3 regions of the Ruminococcus sp. CAG:379 genome follow, and region 1 is predicted to be linked to each of the others. Evidence: predicted binding sites of a transcription regulator. Region 1 holds the regulator's gene; each other region holds the start of a gene.

Region 1 (5,769 bases):
GCCTCCCGGACGGATACCCCGATGTCCTGGGACAGGGAGTATGCTCCGATGCCGTAGATGATGCCGAAGTTCACCGCCTTGGCTGCGCTCCGCATCTGGGGAGTCACTGCCTCCCGGGGCACCCCGAACACCTGCGCCGCCGTGGAAGCATGAATGTCCGCACCGCTCAGGAACGCCTGCTGCATGTTTGCGTCCTCACAGAGATTTGCCAGGATCCGCAGCTCGATCTGGCTGTAGTCCGCATCCAGCAGGATCCGCCCCTGGGGGGCTACGAAAAACTTCCGCATTTCCTTGCCCAGCTCCGTGCGTACCGGAATGTTCTGCATATTCGGTTCCGTGGAGGAAATTCTGCCGGTACGGGTCTCGGTCTGCTTGAAGCAGGTGTGGATCCGCCCGTCCGGGGCAACGGTTTTCAGCAGCCCTGCCACATAGGTGGAATTCAGCTTAGTCAGCTGCCGGTACCGGAGGATCAGACTCACGATGGGGTATGCGCCCCGGAGCTTTTCCAGCACCTCTGCGTTGGTGGAAAAGCTGCCGGTTTTGGTTTTTTTCTTCCCCTGGGGATGGGGGATCTCCAGATCCTCAAACAGTACCTGCCCCAACTGCTTGGGGGAGGCAATGTTGAACTGCTTCCCTGCCAGAGTGTAGATCTCCTCCTCCAGCTGCCGGATCTCTCCGGACAGCGCATCCCCGAACCGGCGCACTCCATCCTGGTCCACCAGCACCCCGGTATGCTCCATGGAGGCAAGCACCTCCACCAGGGGCAGCTCGATCTCCTCCATGAGCCGGGTCAGCCCCTCCGCCTCCAGCTTGTTCGCCAGAGCATCGCACAGCCCGGGCAGAGCGGCAATGTCCGCCGTATCCCCCATGTCTTCCTCATAGGGCAGGTGGAAGCTGCGGCACAGCGCCGGGATCTCGTAGGATGCCTTGGTGGCTTCGTGCAGGTATGCGGCAATGGCACCGTCAAAACACAGTCCCGTCAGGCTGCTGTCTGCCGCAAAGGCATACCGGTACACAGGCTTTGCGTCAAAGCTGCGCTTTTTGCAGCCGGATGCCAGAAACGCCAGGATCAGCCCCTGTTCCCGGGTGGTGCAGATGCATGTTCCCGTGTGGATATATAAGGTATCCGCCCGGAGCAGGAAATCCACCGGCTGTTCCTGGTCTGTCAAGCCGTCCAGCATGCTCCGGTCAAGGGGCTGCACTGTTTTGCACAAGGAGATCACCGGGGCATCCGGCTCTGGCTTGCTTTGTACCGGTGCAGCCTCCAGCTTCAGCTTGTCCAGCAGCTTGAACAGCTCAAGCTCCGTCAGCAGGGCGGATACACTCTCCTTGTCCGGCTCCTTCAGCCGGTACGCTGCCGGATCCTGGGGAATGGGGGCATCCTTTACGATGGTGGCAAGCCACTTGCTTTCCTCTGCGGATGCCTTCCCCCCGGACAGCTTGGCGTATGCCCCCTTGGTCAGCCCTGCCTCGTCCAGATGAGCGTACAGCTCCTCAATGGTGCCATAGGTCTGGATCAGTCCCGTGGCAGTTTTCGGGCCGATGCCCGGTACCCCCTTGATGTTGTCGGAGCTGTCCCCCATCAGCGCCTTCAGATCGATCAGCTGCACCGGGGCAAACCCATACTCCTCCCGGAATCGCTCCTCTGTATAAGGAATAGTTTCTTTGTTGGTGGCAAGATCCACCCGCACATGCTCCCCCACCAATTGGAGGCTGTCCCGGTCTCCGGTGAGAATCACGCATTCCTCCCCATGCTCCGTACAGATCCGGGCAAGGGTGCCCAGAATGTCATCCGCCTCAAAGCCCTCTGCCTCCAGCACGGTGATGCCCATGCCCCGCAGCAGCTCCTTTACCGGGGCAAGCTGCTGTGCCAGCTCCTCCGGCATGCCCTTCCGGTTGGCTTTGTAGGATGCCACCGCCTTATGCCGGAAGGTGGGACTCCGCAGGTCAAACGCCACCGCCACCCCATCCGGCTGCACCTGTGCCGCCTCCTTCAGGTAGATGTTGAAAAACCCGAACAGGGCGTTGGTGGGCACACCCTTGCTGCTTGTGAGCATACGGATGCCGTAAAACGCCCGGTTCAGGATGCTGTTGCCGTCAATTGCCAGCAGAGTCATAGACTGTTCCTCCATCGATTTTTCTATTATTTATATTTATAGTATACCACAAGGGCGCCCCATTTGTCCATAAAAAAAGACAGAAGCCCGGCTCCTGTCTATATGTCGCTGTCCTGACCGGTGAGGGCATCCTCAAAGGCCTGGTACAGGATCTGCATTTGTTCAAACAGCTGCTTGTACGCCTGCTCTCCGATCCGCTCCATCACCGACAGCCCGATTCGCCGCCGTGCCTGCAATGCCCGGTCGTACAACTGCCTGCCCGCCTTGGTCATGGTGATATAAGTGATCCGCCGGTCGGTAATGTCGCTGACCCGGGAGACGGCGCACTTTTCCTCCAGGGATTTCAGCAGCTTGGACACTGCCGGGGTGGTGACCTCCAGGGCGGCGGCAAGCTCCGAGATCTTTACGGCGCCGCTGGGGCTTTTTGCGATCAGATGCAGCAGCATGAACTCCGGCCGGGGCAGCCCCTCCACCTTATAGCGGGCGTTGAGCTTGTTGAACCGATCCAGTACGGCGATCCACTCCACCTCCAGGGACTCTACCTCCACAGGGCTGCACCTGCCTTTCTGCTTTATAATAGTACATTGCCGGATGGGTTCCGGGTTCAGTTCCTTTAATCGTACCATATCCCCCCTGATTTGTCAATGCGGCAGGAGCAAAAACAACAAACATGCACAAAAAATAAGATATTATTTGTGCAAAACGCTGAAAATGCAAAAACCACTTGACAACATGGTACGGGCGTGGTATCTTATATTTAGCACTCGGAGAGATAGAGTGCTAACAGAGCATCCGGACGGGTGCTAACTTGAAAGAAGGAGTGAGGCTATGGACGACCGCAAGCTGAAAATTCTGGCTGCTGTCGTGGATGAATATGTGCAGACCGGCGAGCCCGTCGGTTCCAAGACCATCGCTGCACTGCCTCATATCAATGTTTCTGCGGCAACGGTGCGCAACGACATGGCGGTACTGGAGCAGTTAGGACTGCTGGAACAGCCCCACACCTCCGCCGGCAGGATCCCCACCTTCAACGGCTATCGGCTCTACATCGACAAGCTGATGACCACCGAGACGCTTTCCGAAAAGGAGCGGCAGCGGCTGGACGATATGCTGGAGGCGCAGGGTGCTCTGACCGAGGAGCTGCTGATCCAGAGCGCAGGCACAGCCCTTGCGGAGCTGACCAAATGCGCAGCGGTAGTGACAAATGCAGCACCGAAGTTTTCCATCATCTCCAAGGTGGAGGTGATCCCCACCGGCAAGCGGCTGTATGTGATCCTGCTGATTACATCCAACGGCAGCATCAAAAACAAAGCCTGTCGGCTGGAGTTTGATCTGAGCAATGAGCAGCTTGAATTTTTCACACATTATATGGAGGAGAACCTGGAGGGCGTATCCGTTGAGGATCTGTCCGAACAGCGGCTCCAGGATCTGATCGCCGCACTGGGCGCATATATGACCACCCTTTCCCCTTTGGTACAGGGACTGTATGAATTGTCCCGGGATCTGAAGCAGAAGGAAGTCACCGTCAGCGGCGCACGGAACCTTTTAACCTGCAGCGAGCTTGAAAAAATGGATATCGTCCAGTTCATGGAGCACACGGACACCGTGATTCCTCTGCTGGATGACGCATTCAGCGGCGTGCAGGTGCTCTTCAGCCAGGAGAGCAATCATTTCGTCATCGGCAATTCCAGTATGATCGTATCCAAGTACCAGAAGGGCAATCAGCCTGCCGGTGCGCTGGGGGTCATCGGGCCGATGCGGATCAATTACGCAAAGATCATTCCCTATATTGAATATTTCACACAAAAGCTGACGGATCTCATTTCCGATGAGGATGAACATGAGCCGGGACAGCATTAGAACAGAAGGGGTGCAACCGATGAAAAAAGAACAGGATCTGACCGAGGAAACCACCGCCGGACAGGAGCCGGAGGAGGCTGCAAAGGCAACGGAGCCGGAGGCTGCGCAGGAGGCGGAATCCGCTTCCCAGCCGGAACAGGCAGAGCAGCCGGAGATCAAGCAGACCAGGACGGAACCGGATCCGGCGGAGCAGCTGGCGGCGGAAAAGGACAAGTACCTGCGGCTGTACGCCGAATACGACAACTACCGCAAGCGCACCGCAAAGGAAAAGACCGAGACCTATTCCCATGCCACTGCTGCAGCGGTGGAAACCCTGCTGCCGGCGCTGGACAGCTTTTCCCTGGCGCTGGAGGCTGCTTGTACGGATGAAGCCTACAAGACCGGCATGGAAAAGATCTATACACAGCTTAACGAGGCGCTCAAGAAGCTGGGCGTCCGGGAAATGGAAGCCCTGGGAACTCCCTTTGATCCGAATTTCCACCACGCCATCAAGCAGGCGGCGGATACGGAATACGAAGAAGGCATGGTGTGTCAGGTATTCCAGAAGGGCTATCTGATCGGGGATCGGGTGATCCGCCACGCAATGGTGGCAGTTGCCCAGTAGCCCCCGGATGAAACATCCAAAACCGAGTAAACTATCTTTATCAGAACAGAAAGCATAGAGAGGAAGATTTATTATGGCAAAAATTATTGGTATCGACCTTGGTACAACCAACTCCTGCGTAGCCGTTATGGAAGGCGGCAATGCAGTGGTAATCCCCAACGCTGAGGGTGCAAGAACCACCCCGTCCGTTGTGGCATTCTCCAAGAACGGCGAGCGTCTGGTAGGTCAGGTGGCAAAGCGCCAGGCTATCACCAACCCGGATAAGACCGTAAGCTCCATCAAGCGTCACATGGGCTCCAACTACAAGGTAGAGATCGAGGGCAAGTCCTACACGCCCCAGGAGATCTCCGCTATGATCCTGCAAAAGCTGAAGGCAGACGCTGAGGCATACCTGGGCGAGAAGGTTTCCGAGGCGGTTATCACCGTTCCCGCATACTTCACCGACAGCCAGCGTCAGGCAACCAAGGACGCAGGTCAGATCGCAGGGCTGACCGTCAAGAGAATCATCAACGAGCCTACTGCTGCGGCTCTGTCCTACGGCATCGACAAGGAAGATGAGCAGAAGATCATGGTATTCGACCTGGGCGGCGGTACCTTCGATGTATCCATCATCGACATGGGCGACGGGGTTACAGAGGTTCTGGCAACTGCCGGCAACAACCACCTGGGCGGCGATGACTTTGACCAGCGGATCATTGACTGGATGACCTCCGAGTTCAAGAAGGCAGAGGGCATTGACCTGACCGGCGACAAGATGGCAATGCAGAGACTGAAGGAAGCCGCAGAGAAGGCAAAGATCGAGCTGTCCTCCACACCTTCCTCCAACATCAATCTGCCCTTCATTACCGCAGACGCAACCGGCCCGAAGCATCTGGATCTGACCCTGTCCCAGGCAAAGTTCAATGAGCTGACTGCGGATCTGGTACAGGCAACCATGGGCCCGGTAGATCAGGCGCTGCATGACAGCGGTCTGAAGGCCTCCGACCTGGATAAGGTGCTGCTGGTAGGCGGCTCCTCCAGAATCCCGGCGGTGCAGGAAGCTGTAAAGCAGAAGATCGGCAAGGAACCCTTCAAGGGCATCAACCCGGATGAGTGTGTAGCACTGGGTGCAGCATACCAGGGCGGCGTCCTGGGCGGCGACGTAAAGGAAGGTCTGCTGCTGCTGGATGTTACTCCGCTTTCTCTGGG
Region 2 (5,769 bases), on a different contig from region 1:
GTAAAAGACGATGGCTGCAAGAACCGTCACTGCCATCAGACCGATCACCAGCACGAAGAACAGCTCCTTGGAAAAGCCGGTCAGTTGCTCCGCCGGATACACCAGCGCCAGATATGCTCCATGCTCCTGATCCGTATCATACAGCTGGAAATGCTCAATATAGCACACGCTAAGCTCCTGGGTCAGACCCGTGAACTGATTGACCTGGAAGGTGGGCTTGCGCTGCACGGAGTTCATCAGAGAGTCACTGAGCCGGATAGAGCCGTCCGCATAATCCGAGCGCAGCAGACACGAACCGTTTTCGTCAAACAGATAGCAGGATACATTATAGGTCAGAGCATAGTAGGAAAACTGGGAGTGGATCTGGGGGGTATCCACACTGCCGTACCGGCTATAATTTTCCCGGGTCTCCGTGATCATCAGATGCGCCATATTGGCTGCCTGCTCCCGCTTTTCATCCTCATATCTGCCATCCGCCCACAGAAGCACCAGGCTTCCCAGCAGGGCGGCAAAGAAAAAGGTAATGATCGTCCCCAGGTAGAAATACCGGGAGAAAATGCTTTTCTTCATTGCATCAACCGCCTATGCTCTTTCCATGTCCAAAGGGAAATGAACACCGCACAAAGCACACCCAATGGCTTTGTACGTCCATTCGGCACACACGCTTTGTGCGGTGTTTCCTTAGTCTTCTTCGTCCGTCTCAAATTTATAGCCTACGCCCCAGACGGTTTTCAGCTCCCACTTGTCCGAAACACCCTCCAGCTTTTCACGCAGCCGCTTGATGTGTACGTCAATGGTACGGGAATCTCCGTAGTACTCAAAGCCCCATACCTCATCCAGCAGCTGATCCCGGGTGTATACCCGGTTGGGGTTGGACGCCAGGTAGAACAGCAGCTCCAGCTCCTTGGGGGGAGCGTCCACAACCTTGCCGTCCACCTTCAGCTCATACCGGGTCATGTTCACAGAAAGCTTGTCATAGCGAACCTCCCGGACCTCCATTTCCGCCGGAGACTGACCGGTGCGGCGCACCACCGCCTTGATCCGGGCGATGACCTCCTTGCTGTCAAAGGGCTTGACGATATAGTCGTCCGCCCCAAGCTCCAGACCCAGTACCTTATCAAAGGTATCGCTCTTGGCGGTGATCATCAGGATCGGGATATTGGACTTTTTCCGGATCTCCCGGCAGACCTGCCAGCCGTCCAGTCCGGGAAGCATTACGTCCAGCAGAACGATGTCCGGCTTTAAGGCGTTGAACTTGACCACAGCTTCCTCCCCGTCGTGGGACAGGATCACGCTGTAGCCCTCCTTCTCCAGGTAGAGCCGCAGCAGGTCGCAGATATTTTTATCATCATCCACAATTAAAACTTTATCCAGTGCCATATTTTCCTCTTTTCCGCACAATTCGTGCTTCGGGATTCCTTTTTATTATACAATATATAACGCAATTCATATACGCATAAATTGTGTCTGGTGTATGAACAAATCGTAAACAGTCCCATAGAGATTGGCAAATGCCTTGAGATGCCAAAAGTATGTATTTGTACATTCTGCACAATGTAATTTATTTTTCTTCGTGTATACTGTGGAATCCTACAAAAATAATAGAAATGCGCAAAAACCCCTTGATTTTTTATAGGAAGTTGGTAAAATAGGTATTAGCACTCGGACAGTTTGAGTGCTAATACAACGCAAGCGCAAGTACAGCAAGTACAGGAGGAATGAACAATGACTATCAAACCATTGGCAGACAGAGTTGTCATTAAAATGATGGAAGCAGAGGAAACCACCAAGGGCGGCATCATTCTTGCAGCGTCCGCACAGGAAAAGCCTCAGGTTGCTGAGATCGTAGCAGTCGGCCCCGGCGGCGTGGTAGACGGCAAGGAAGTAAAAATGTACTTGAAGGTGGGCGACAAGGTGCTGCTGAGCAAGTATGCAGGCACCGAGGTCAAGCTGGACGGAGAGGATTACACCATCCTGCGTCAGAGCGACATTCTCGCAATTGTAGAATAAATCAGATCATACCAAAAGGAGATTGAGGAACATGGCTAAGCAGATCAAGTACGGCGAAGAAGCAAGAAAGGCACTCCAGGCAGGCATCGACAGCCTGGCGGATACGGTCAAGATCACACTGGGCCCCAAGGGCAGAAACGTGGTTCTGGACAAGAAGTTCGGCGCTCCGCTGATCACCAATGACGGCGTGACCATTGCAAAGGAGGTCGAGCTGGAGGATCCCTTTGAGAACATGGGCGCACAGCTGGTCAAGGAGGTTGCAACCAAGACCAATGACGCTGCCGGCGACGGCACCACCACTGCCACCCTGCTGGCACAGGCAATGGTTCGGGAAGGCATGAAGAACATCGCAGCAGGCGCAAATCCCATGATCGTCAAGAAGGGCATCCAGAAGGCTGTTGACGCAGCAGTCAACGCCATCAAGGCAAACTCCAAGCCGGTAGAGGGCAGCGCAGACATCGCAAGAGTCGGCACCGTATCCTCCGCAGACGAGAACGTGGGCAAGCTGATTGCCGAGGCAATGGAGAAGGTTTCCACCGACGGTGTCATCACCCTGGAGGAAAGCAAGACCGCAGAAACCTACAGCGAGGTCGTTGAGGGCATGCAGTTTGACCGGGGCTACATCTCCCCCTATATGGTCACTGACGCAGACAAGATGGAAGCAGTTTACGATGACGCTTACATTCTGATTACCGATAAGAAGATTTCCTCCATCCAGGAGATCCTGCCTCTGCTGGAGCAGGTCGTACAGGCTGGCAAGAAGCTGGTCATCATTGCAGAGGATATGGAGGGCGAAGCGCTCACCACCATCATCCTCAACAACCTGAGAGGCACCTTCAAGTGTGCTGCTGTCAAGGCACCGGGCTTTGGCGACAGAAGAAAGGAAATGCTGAAGGATATCGCCATCCTCACCGGCGGTGAGGTTATCACCTCCGAGCTGGGTCTGGAGCTGAAGGATACCACCATTGCACAGCTTGGCCGTGCAAAGCAGGTAGTCATCCAGAAGGAGAACACCATCATCGTGGACGGCGCAGGGGCATCCGAGGAGATCAAGGCTCGCATCAGCCAGATCCGCAGCCAGATCGAGACTGCAACCTCCGATTTTGACAAGGAAAAGCTCCAGGAGCGTCTGGCAAAGCTGTCCGGCGGCGTAGCTGTCATCAAGGTGGGCGCTGCAACCGAGATCGAGATGAAGGAAAAGAAGCTGAGAATCGAAGACGCTCTGGCTGCTACCAAGGCTGCTGTTGAGGAAGGCATCGTTGCCGGCGGCGGCACAGCCCTCATCAATGCGATTCCGGCAGTGGAAAAGCTGCTGCCCAGCCTGGACGGGGACGAAAAGACCGGTGCAAAGATCATCCTCAAGGCACTGGAGGAACCGGTTCGCCAGATCGCACGGAATGCCGGTCTGGAAGGCAGCGTCATCATCGACAAGATCCGCCGCTCCAGAAAGGTTGGCTACGGCTTTGACGCATACAACGAAACCTATGTGGATATGATCCCTGCCGGCATCGTAGATCCGACAAAGGTAACCCGTTCCGCATTGCAGAATGCAGCATCCGTTGCAGCAATGGTTCTGACCACTGAGAGTCTGGTTGCAGACATCAAGGAGGAGAATGCAGCAGCTGCTCCCGCAATGCCCGCAGGCGGCATGGGCTTCTAAGTCCGCTGTCTCACCTTATAAGCATCTAAGCATCATAAAACCGCCTTCGGCAACCCAAATGCCGGAGGCGGTTTTTGTTTGGGGACTGTACTATGCGCCGAACATTTCCGCAGGATATGGAGCATGCCACCATGGGGGAACACCACCATGGTTCAGAAGTCTGCACGCAGCTCCCGCAGGCATACCTGCGCCAGCTCCAGTAGCTGCGCCCGGTCGTTGCTTGCCCGTTCCGCCACCACTGCGTCCAGCAGCATTTGCAAAACCTGTCCGATCTGCCTGCCCTGCGCCCCGATGGCTGCCAGATCCCTGCCGTTCACCGCCAGCTGCTTTAAGGTCAGGCACGCCCCTGCATCCAGCAGGGCTCTGGCGTAATCCGCCGTCTCCAGCAGTCCCGGCAGCTCCTCCAGGCAAAAGGGCTGCTTGGCAGAATTGTCCGCACACATCACCTCAATGAGCCGGAAGAACTGCTCTGCCCCCAATCTGGACAGCGCATGCCGGACGGAAGCCCGACTCCGCAGCTTTTCCGCATGCCAGGCGATCAGCTCCGTGACCTGTTCACAGGTGTGCTTGTCATACCGGAGCCGGGGCAGGATCTTTGCTGCCAGAACTGCACCTCTTGGAGCATGCCCCTTGAAATGCCCGGTGCCGTCCGGATCCAGGGTAAAGCAGTCCGGCTTTCCCACATCATGCAGCAGCATGGTGAGCCGCAGCAGGGGATCCCTGGGCGCCGCTCCCACCGTATGGGCAACGTGGGTCCACACATCGTAACAGTGATACCGGCTGTGCTGGGCAAAGCCAAGACAGGGGGCAAGCTCCGGAATGGGCACAAACACCACATCCCCGTACCGGCACAGAATTTCCGTCACATGCTCCCCCATCAGCAGCTTATCCAGTTCTGACCGGATCCGCTCGGCGGAAACCAGCTCCAGCCGCTGTTTCATGCTGTGTACGGCGGCGGCAGTTTCCGGCTCCACGGCAAAGCCCAGCACGGAGGCAAACCGGATGCACCGAAGGATCCGCAAAGCATCCTCCGTAAAGCGGCGTTCCGGCTCCCCCACGCAGCGGAGTATACCCCGTTTCAGGTCATCCCGCCCGCCAAAGGGATCCGTCAGACCCAGCCGGGGGTGGTATGCCATAGCATTGACGGTGAAATCCCGGCGGGCAAGATCCTCCTCCAGGGTGGGGGTGAAGCGCACCGAGTCCGGGTGCCGTCCGTCGGAATAGGTGCCGTCCACCCGGTAGGTGGTGCATTCCAGGGACATGCCCTCCAGCAAAATGGTAAGGGTGCCATGGGCAATGCCGGTTTCAATGGTGCGGCAGGATGCAAATACCTGCTGCATCTGCTCCGGCAGAGCGTTGGTGGTCAGATCATAATCCGACGGGGTACGCCCCAGCAGCATGTCCCGGACACATCCTCCCACAATGTGGCAGGCATAGCCCGCCTGCTCCAGCAGCTCCATGGCGGTCAGCACCTGGGGCGGCAATGCGTGCATCCGAATCCCTCCTTCCCTGATTTTCGTCTGTTTCTATTGTACAATACTTCTGTGAAAGAATCAACCCCGCAATTTAACCGCCTTTTTGGTTGGCTATCATACAATTTTCACATTTCGGCGTATAATTAGAACCATAGAAACAAGAGCAACATCTCCCACCGGAGGTTACGATAGAAAGGATGAGAATCATGTTTGAACACAATCACGAAAACGGCAAGGATAACATGAACAATGCACAAAACCAGGGTTTCAATGAAACACCCTTGGATCAGGAGCCGGTTTACAACAGCTACAGCGCAATGCGCAATGACGAGCCGGGCAGCTATCAGCAGAGTTATTACAGCCAGCCCCAGCAGAGCATACCGGGGGACAGCAAGCCCCCGAAAAAGCGTCATATTCTCCCCAAGGTGGCAGCAGCCGTAGCCGGCGTTATGGTGGTGTCATTCGCCTCCATCCAGTGCTATCGGTTCATTGACGGCAACGAGACTCTGCGTGCATTTTTCGCTTCCACCAATTCTGGAGTGTCCCTGACGGACTCCTCCAAGGCAGACAGCTCCTCCACAGCAGACAGCAGTCTTGCGGACGACGGAAAGAACTGGATGAACC
Region 3 (5,769 bases), on a different contig from region 1:
GAATATCACAGTCTACAACGGGACATTTTCTGGGACAACCGGAATACGGTCCAACGTAAAGTTTCCGTTGAAAGACATTCTTCCGGACAAGAACAGCAATGGCATGAGGGCCACGGGTAATGGTGTGGTGATTGATCTCAACACAGAAGCATTCATATTTGGCGAAAACCGCCTGACGATTGAAAAATCAGTTCCTATAATCACGAAACAACCTCAGAATGTAACTTTGATTTCGGGCAATGATGCAAGGTTCTCTGTAGAAGCAATTGGTGCCGTGCGTTATGAATGGGAAATATTTGATGTAGAAGATGAAACGCAGCAGCCCTATTCCAGAGAAACTGTATTGGCACACTGCTCTGGCGTCAACAGCTTTGAAGAAAGTACATTTCAGATTTATGGTGTCAGTTCCTGGTTTTTGAACAAAGCGGTACATGTATGGATCAAAGGCAAGGATGGCGGTGTCACCTCTCACACAGCATATTTTAACATTATTGTCAAACCGCCGGCAGAATCATCTCAGCTTAAAAATGTGATTGTTGCGCCTGGCGGCACTACGTCTTTTACTTATGAAACTTTGTATGCAGATGAATTTCGCTGGTCTTTTACCAATTATGAATGGGATCAGATAGATAATGAAGAACTGTTGGAATATAAAAGCAACGGTCGCACATTGACGCTGTACAATGTTTCTGAGTTTTGGGACGGAGAAACTGTTTATTGTGATGCACTCAATGAATTGGGGTACATCACCTCGGATAAAGCAGTTATCACCGTAGGTGTTGCAGGAGACGTGAACGAGGACGGAGCAGTAACTGTTGCGGATCTGCTGATGCTGCAAAGATGGCTCATTCAGTCTGGCACTGTCACCAATGGACGGCTTGGAGATCTGGACGGCAACGGTACTCTGAATGGTACTGACCTGTATCGACTCAAGCGCATGCTGCTGATTGATGCATAACAACAAGAATCCCTCTGACAGGATCCTGCCAGAGGGATTTGTGCGCATAGAAAGATTTTTATTTGAAGCAAAGCTTCTGTACAATGGTCATGACGTCATCCGCTGTGACCAGGTTGTCCTGGTTGATGTCGGCGTTCTGTGCACCGGGAACCAGCGGCGTGACAGCTGCATCCTCTGCGACCATGCGGCTGATCAGCACGGCGTCCTTAATGTTCACTGCGTCATCCAGGTTTACGTCGCCAAGCAGAGTGACCGCAGGAGCCGGCTTAGTGGCTGCATTCAAAAGATCCGGTGCATTCCGTGCAGCTAGATCCCGGTAGTAGTCAATGGAAAGATGAGTCCCATCGGGCGAAGTATACATATCGAAATAATCGATGGTTTGGATGTAATCGTGATATTCTACATCCAGATTATGTTCCTGGATATAATCCCGGAACATATCCACCATGGAAACAATATTGTATTCACCGTTTAAGAACCCGAAGTTGAAAGCAGACTGCAAAAGCGGAAGATCTTCTGTAGGAATGTCATCGGCGAAAACAACGTTGTGCGTATTTGCCTCGATCACAGACGAGCATATAAACATTCGTGTTCGGAATATAGACCAGGAATGGAATGTGGTATCGGACATGAAGACCGGAGAGTCCGGCATATCGACTTCAATCAGTCCATAAACTCTGGAACCGATTTCACCGCTGAATGCATAGCTGCTGATGTATTCCAGGCTTTCCGGTAACGTAAGAACATGGTTCTGTTGCTGTGCATTGACAATGGAGAATCCATTTTCTGCAAACGCCATGTAACCGATAAAGACGACGTTTTTCGGCAGATTGATGCGATACGGAGCTTTCTCTGCTTTTGTCATAGAACGGCTGGTTTTAAAGTCACAGAAAACATTGTAAAAGGCATAATCTGAAATAATTTCAATGGAGTCCGGCAGAATAATTTCCCGGAGTTCCGGCAAGGTGCGATACAGCTCTTGGAATGCATTGGATCCAATCACTTTGACGGGCTTATTGTGGATTTCCTCCGGAATTGTTAGAACTGTAGCGTCCAAAGGGAACACATCAAAGTCCAGACCGGTGATACACACTGAACCATCAGCCAGTTCATCATAGCAAATCCCATTTTCCACGCCGGAGGCGATGGTTTCGCTGATATTTGCTCCGGCATCCTTAATCTCGAAAGCAGCCCATTTTTCATTGCCTCCAATTGTGACCTGATCGGTGATGTTGCAGCGGTATCCGTATTTTTCAATCAGCTGCTCTTTCGTTAAATTCCCGGCGGAAGCGGATAAAGCTCCGCAGGAGAGCGTTGCCAGGGCGCTAAGAAGGGCAATTGCGGATTTTACACGTTTTTTCATATATTAAGACCTCCAATCTACAGTTCGGGTGTGGTCTTCAGCGGTCCAATAGAAGCATGAAATCATGTGCGCCAGATATCTGTTGATGTCATCGATATCGTTCTACTTCAGACAAATAGATCACCCTTTTGTTTGGGTTTGCGCTTACTATTCTTTTGGTACCACCCCCTATATTTAGGTCGTGTTGACACTAAGCCTAACAACGCATCTTTTCGGCAAAATTTCACGCATTCTGCGTTAAAAAGTCTTGACAGGCGACAGCCTGCCTGCGACTTTTTGCCTTGTCTACGTAAAATTTATGCTCGAAAATCTGCATATTATCTTAGTGTCAACACTCCCTAGAACAGAAAAGATCCGGATAGAATTCTGATCCTTTCTTTACTCTCCATTATATCCCTTGACTCAAAATTTGTCAAGGGATATTCTGAAAAAAATTTCCGGTACAAGTGAAAAACTGTTCAGAAAAGAGTACGCCCGGAATTGGAATGAAATGTTCAGCCTGGTAATGCAGGGTTATGCTTTGGCGGATGAACCTACCGGTAAACTGCGCACCAAGGCTGCAACGTCTTGCTGTGATGCCATTCATGTGACAATTCTGTGAAAAAATGAAAACTGTGTGAAAATTAGCACTCTCTACTTGACAGTGCTAATCCTCCGTGCTATACTATAAACAGAACAAAGGAACAGAGCAGCACCAAAGGATTCCGGTGCTGAACCTCCGTGCCCTTGCTCAGTATCATAAAAGCATGTGATGAGTATAAGGAGGACTGACCTATGTTGTATCCTAGCATTTTTGGTGAAAACTTGTTCGATGATTTCTTCAGATTCCCTGACTTTGGCAGAGATGTGGAGAAGAAGCTCTACGGCAAGCACGCTGCACAGGTTATGAAAACCGATGTGCATGAGCACGATGACCACTATGAAATCGTGATCGATCTGCCGGGCTTCAAGAAGGATCAGATCAATCTGGAGCTGCGGGATGGGTATTTGACCGTCAGTGCTGCAAAGGGCCTTGACAAGGACGAAAAAACCAAAGAAGGCAAAATGATCCGTCAGGAGCGCTACGCAGGTGCTATGCAGAGAAGCTTTTATGTGGGCGATGCTGTGAAGGAAGCGGATGTAAAGGCAAAGTTTGAGGACGGTGTTCTGCATATCACCGTGCCGAAGGCAGAGCCCAAGAAAGTGGAGGGTCACAAGTATATCGCCATTGAGGGATAATGCCCCGCTGAATTTTGACTTCTGAAATAAGAATCCCCGAAGTTGTTCGATGGAACGGCTTCGGGGATTTTTTGTAGAGTGACGCTGTGAAAACAATGTGCGGCATTCCATGCACCGACAGACATTCTATTTTAGTGAGAATACAGATTCTCAATCCGTATCCTGTTGCATGCTTGACAGGAACATGTTGAACAAATATAATGAGAGCAACATCGCACAAAGATTGTAGCGCGGGCATTGGAACGGCGCTTTCTGCGTTGCTTTCTTGTGCTGATCCAGTGGAAATGCCGCAAAACCGGCATTTGCGGCACATATACACTTCGACATGGCTTCATATGAAAAATTAGTGATTGCATATTCTGTCGAAGTGTGTTATAATATTCACGATATGTATTATTGGGAAGGTGTGTACTTATGAACAAAATCTCCATCATCGGAACCGGCAGCGTTGGTTCCACCATTGCGTACTCTCTGGCCATTATGGGAATGGCGTCCGAAATCGTCATGATTGATATCAACAGCGAAAAGGCTCTGGGCGAAGCGCTGGATATCAGACAGGGCACCCCCTTCTGCAGCCCCTGCTCCATTTACGCAGGCAGCTATGTGGATGCAGAGGATTCGGACATTGTGATCCTGACATCCGGTATTGCAAGAAAGCCTGGTCAGTCCCGTCTGGAGCTGGCGCAGACCAATGTCAACATTACCAAGAGCATTATCCCGGAAATCACCAGACATGCACCCAACGCTACTTATATTATAGTAAGTAATCCGGTAGATATTCTGACCTACACATTCCACAAGTTCTCCGACCTGCCGGAAAACCGGATCATCGGTTCGGGTACGATTCTGGATACTGCCCGTCTGCGTGCAAGACTGTCTGAGTACTACAACATCAGCCAGAGCAATGTACACGCATATGTATTCGGTGAGCATGGGGACTCCTCCTTCATTCCCTGGTCTGTAGCCAACATTTCCAACGTGCCGATCCTGGAGTGCGACAAGCTGATCACCACACCCGGCATCGAAAAGCCCAAGCTGGATTTTGTGGACATTGAGCAGTATGTCAGAAAGTCCGGTGGCAGAGTCATTGCCCGGAAGGGTGCCACCTTCTATGCGGTTTCTATTTCCGTATGCCACATCTGCAAGTGCCTGCTGGGCGGCGTGGATACCACAATGACTGTTTCCAGCATGATGCACGGGGAATATGGCATTGATGATGTCTGTCTGAGTACGCTGAATCTGGTAGGCGACGATGGGATTCGTGGAAAGGTGAATGTGCCTTTGACTGACGAGGAAGTTGCAAAGCTGCGGCTGAGTGCGGATACGCTGAGGGATGTAATTAAGAATCTGGAAATTTAAGATAAAGGTGGTATTTTCACGATGGAATATCGGATTGAACACGATTCTATGGGCGAAATGAAGGTTCCGGCTGATCGGCTTTGGGCTGCACAGACCCAGCGGAGTCACCAGAACTTCAAGATCGGTGTGGACATTGAAACCATGCCCCGGGAGATTACCCACGCTTTCGGCATTCTCAAGAAGGCTGCCGCTCTGGCGAACGCTGAACTGAAGCCGGAAAAGATGACTGCCCAGAAGCTGGCTGCTATTTCTCAGGCATGCGATGAGGTGATCTCCGGATCTCTCAACGATCATTTCCCCCTGGTGGTATGGCAGACCGGTTCCGGCACTCAGTCCAACATGAACGCCAACGAGGTCATTGCAAACCGGGCAAACCAGATCGCCGGCGAAAAGCTTTGCCACCCCAACGATGACATCAATATGAGCCAGTCCTCCAACGACACATTTCCCACCGCTATGCACATTTCCGCAGTGCTTGCCATTGAAGATAAGCTGCTGCCGGCAGTGGGCACCCTGATTGAAACCTTCCGCCGCCTGGAAGCGGAAAACGAGGGCATAGTCAAGTCCGGCAGAACCCATTTGCAGGATGCGACTCCCATCAAGTTCAGCCAGGAAATCTCCGGCTGGCGTGCAAGCCTGGAAAAGGATGTGGAGCTGCTGCAGCTGGCAGTGAAGCCCCTGCATGAGCTGGCACTGGGGGGCACCGCAGTGGGCACCGGTCTGAATGCGCCTGCCGGATTCTCCGAGCTGGTGGCAAAGAAGGTTGCGGAGCTGACCGGCAAGCCCTTTATCACTGCTGAAAACAAATTCCATGCGCTGACTTCTAAGGATGAGCTGGTATTTGCACATGGTGCCATCAAGGCAACTGCCT

What was found. Region 1 encodes HrcA, which represses chaperone genes, less so after heat shock. Its sites were predicted from a motif close to TGTTAGCACTCNNNNNNNNNGAGTGCTAACA; they were not measured.
Region 2: the regulator HrcA is predicted to act here: its motif matches at 1,654-1,684, upstream of QVO51_RS09720 (co-chaperone GroES).
Region 3: the regulator HrcA is predicted to act here: its motif matches at 2,943-2,973, upstream of QVO51_RS05220 (Hsp20/alpha crystallin family protein).

Annotation. Positions count from the first base shown of each region.
Region 1 covers NZ_FR894832.1:2,184-7,952, reverse strand. Annotated here, with positions in the region: gene polA (DNA polymerase I) at 1-2,117, opposite strand, end outside; gene QVO51_RS02135 (MarR family winged helix-turn-helix transcriptional regulator) at 2,216-2,743, opposite strand; gene hrcA (heat-inducible transcriptional repressor HrcA) at 2,946-3,977, shown strand; gene grpE (nucleotide exchange factor GrpE) at 3,997-4,581, shown strand; gene dnaK (molecular chaperone DnaK) at 4,655-5,769, shown strand, end outside.
Region 2 covers NZ_FR894923.1:36,229-41,997, reverse strand. Annotated here, with positions in the region: gene QVO51_RS09730 (sensor histidine kinase) at 1-570, opposite strand, end outside; gene QVO51_RS09725 (response regulator transcription factor) at 682-1,380, opposite strand; gene QVO51_RS09720 (co-chaperone GroES) at 1,726-2,010, shown strand; gene groL (chaperonin GroEL) at 2,042-3,670, shown strand; gene QVO51_RS09710 (CCA tRNA nucleotidyltransferase) at 3,823-5,163, opposite strand; gene QVO51_RS09705 (S1C family serine protease) at 5,352-5,769, shown strand, end outside.
Region 3 covers NZ_FR894884.1:8,024-13,792, reverse strand. Annotated here, with positions in the region: gene QVO51_RS05230 (dockerin type I repeat-containing protein) at 1-958, shown strand, start outside; gene QVO51_RS05225 (leucine-rich repeat protein) at 1,017-2,321, opposite strand; gene QVO51_RS05220 (Hsp20/alpha crystallin family protein) at 3,096-3,539, shown strand; gene QVO51_RS05215 (L-lactate dehydrogenase) at 3,954-4,898, shown strand; gene fumC (class II fumarate hydratase) at 4,920-5,769, shown strand, end outside.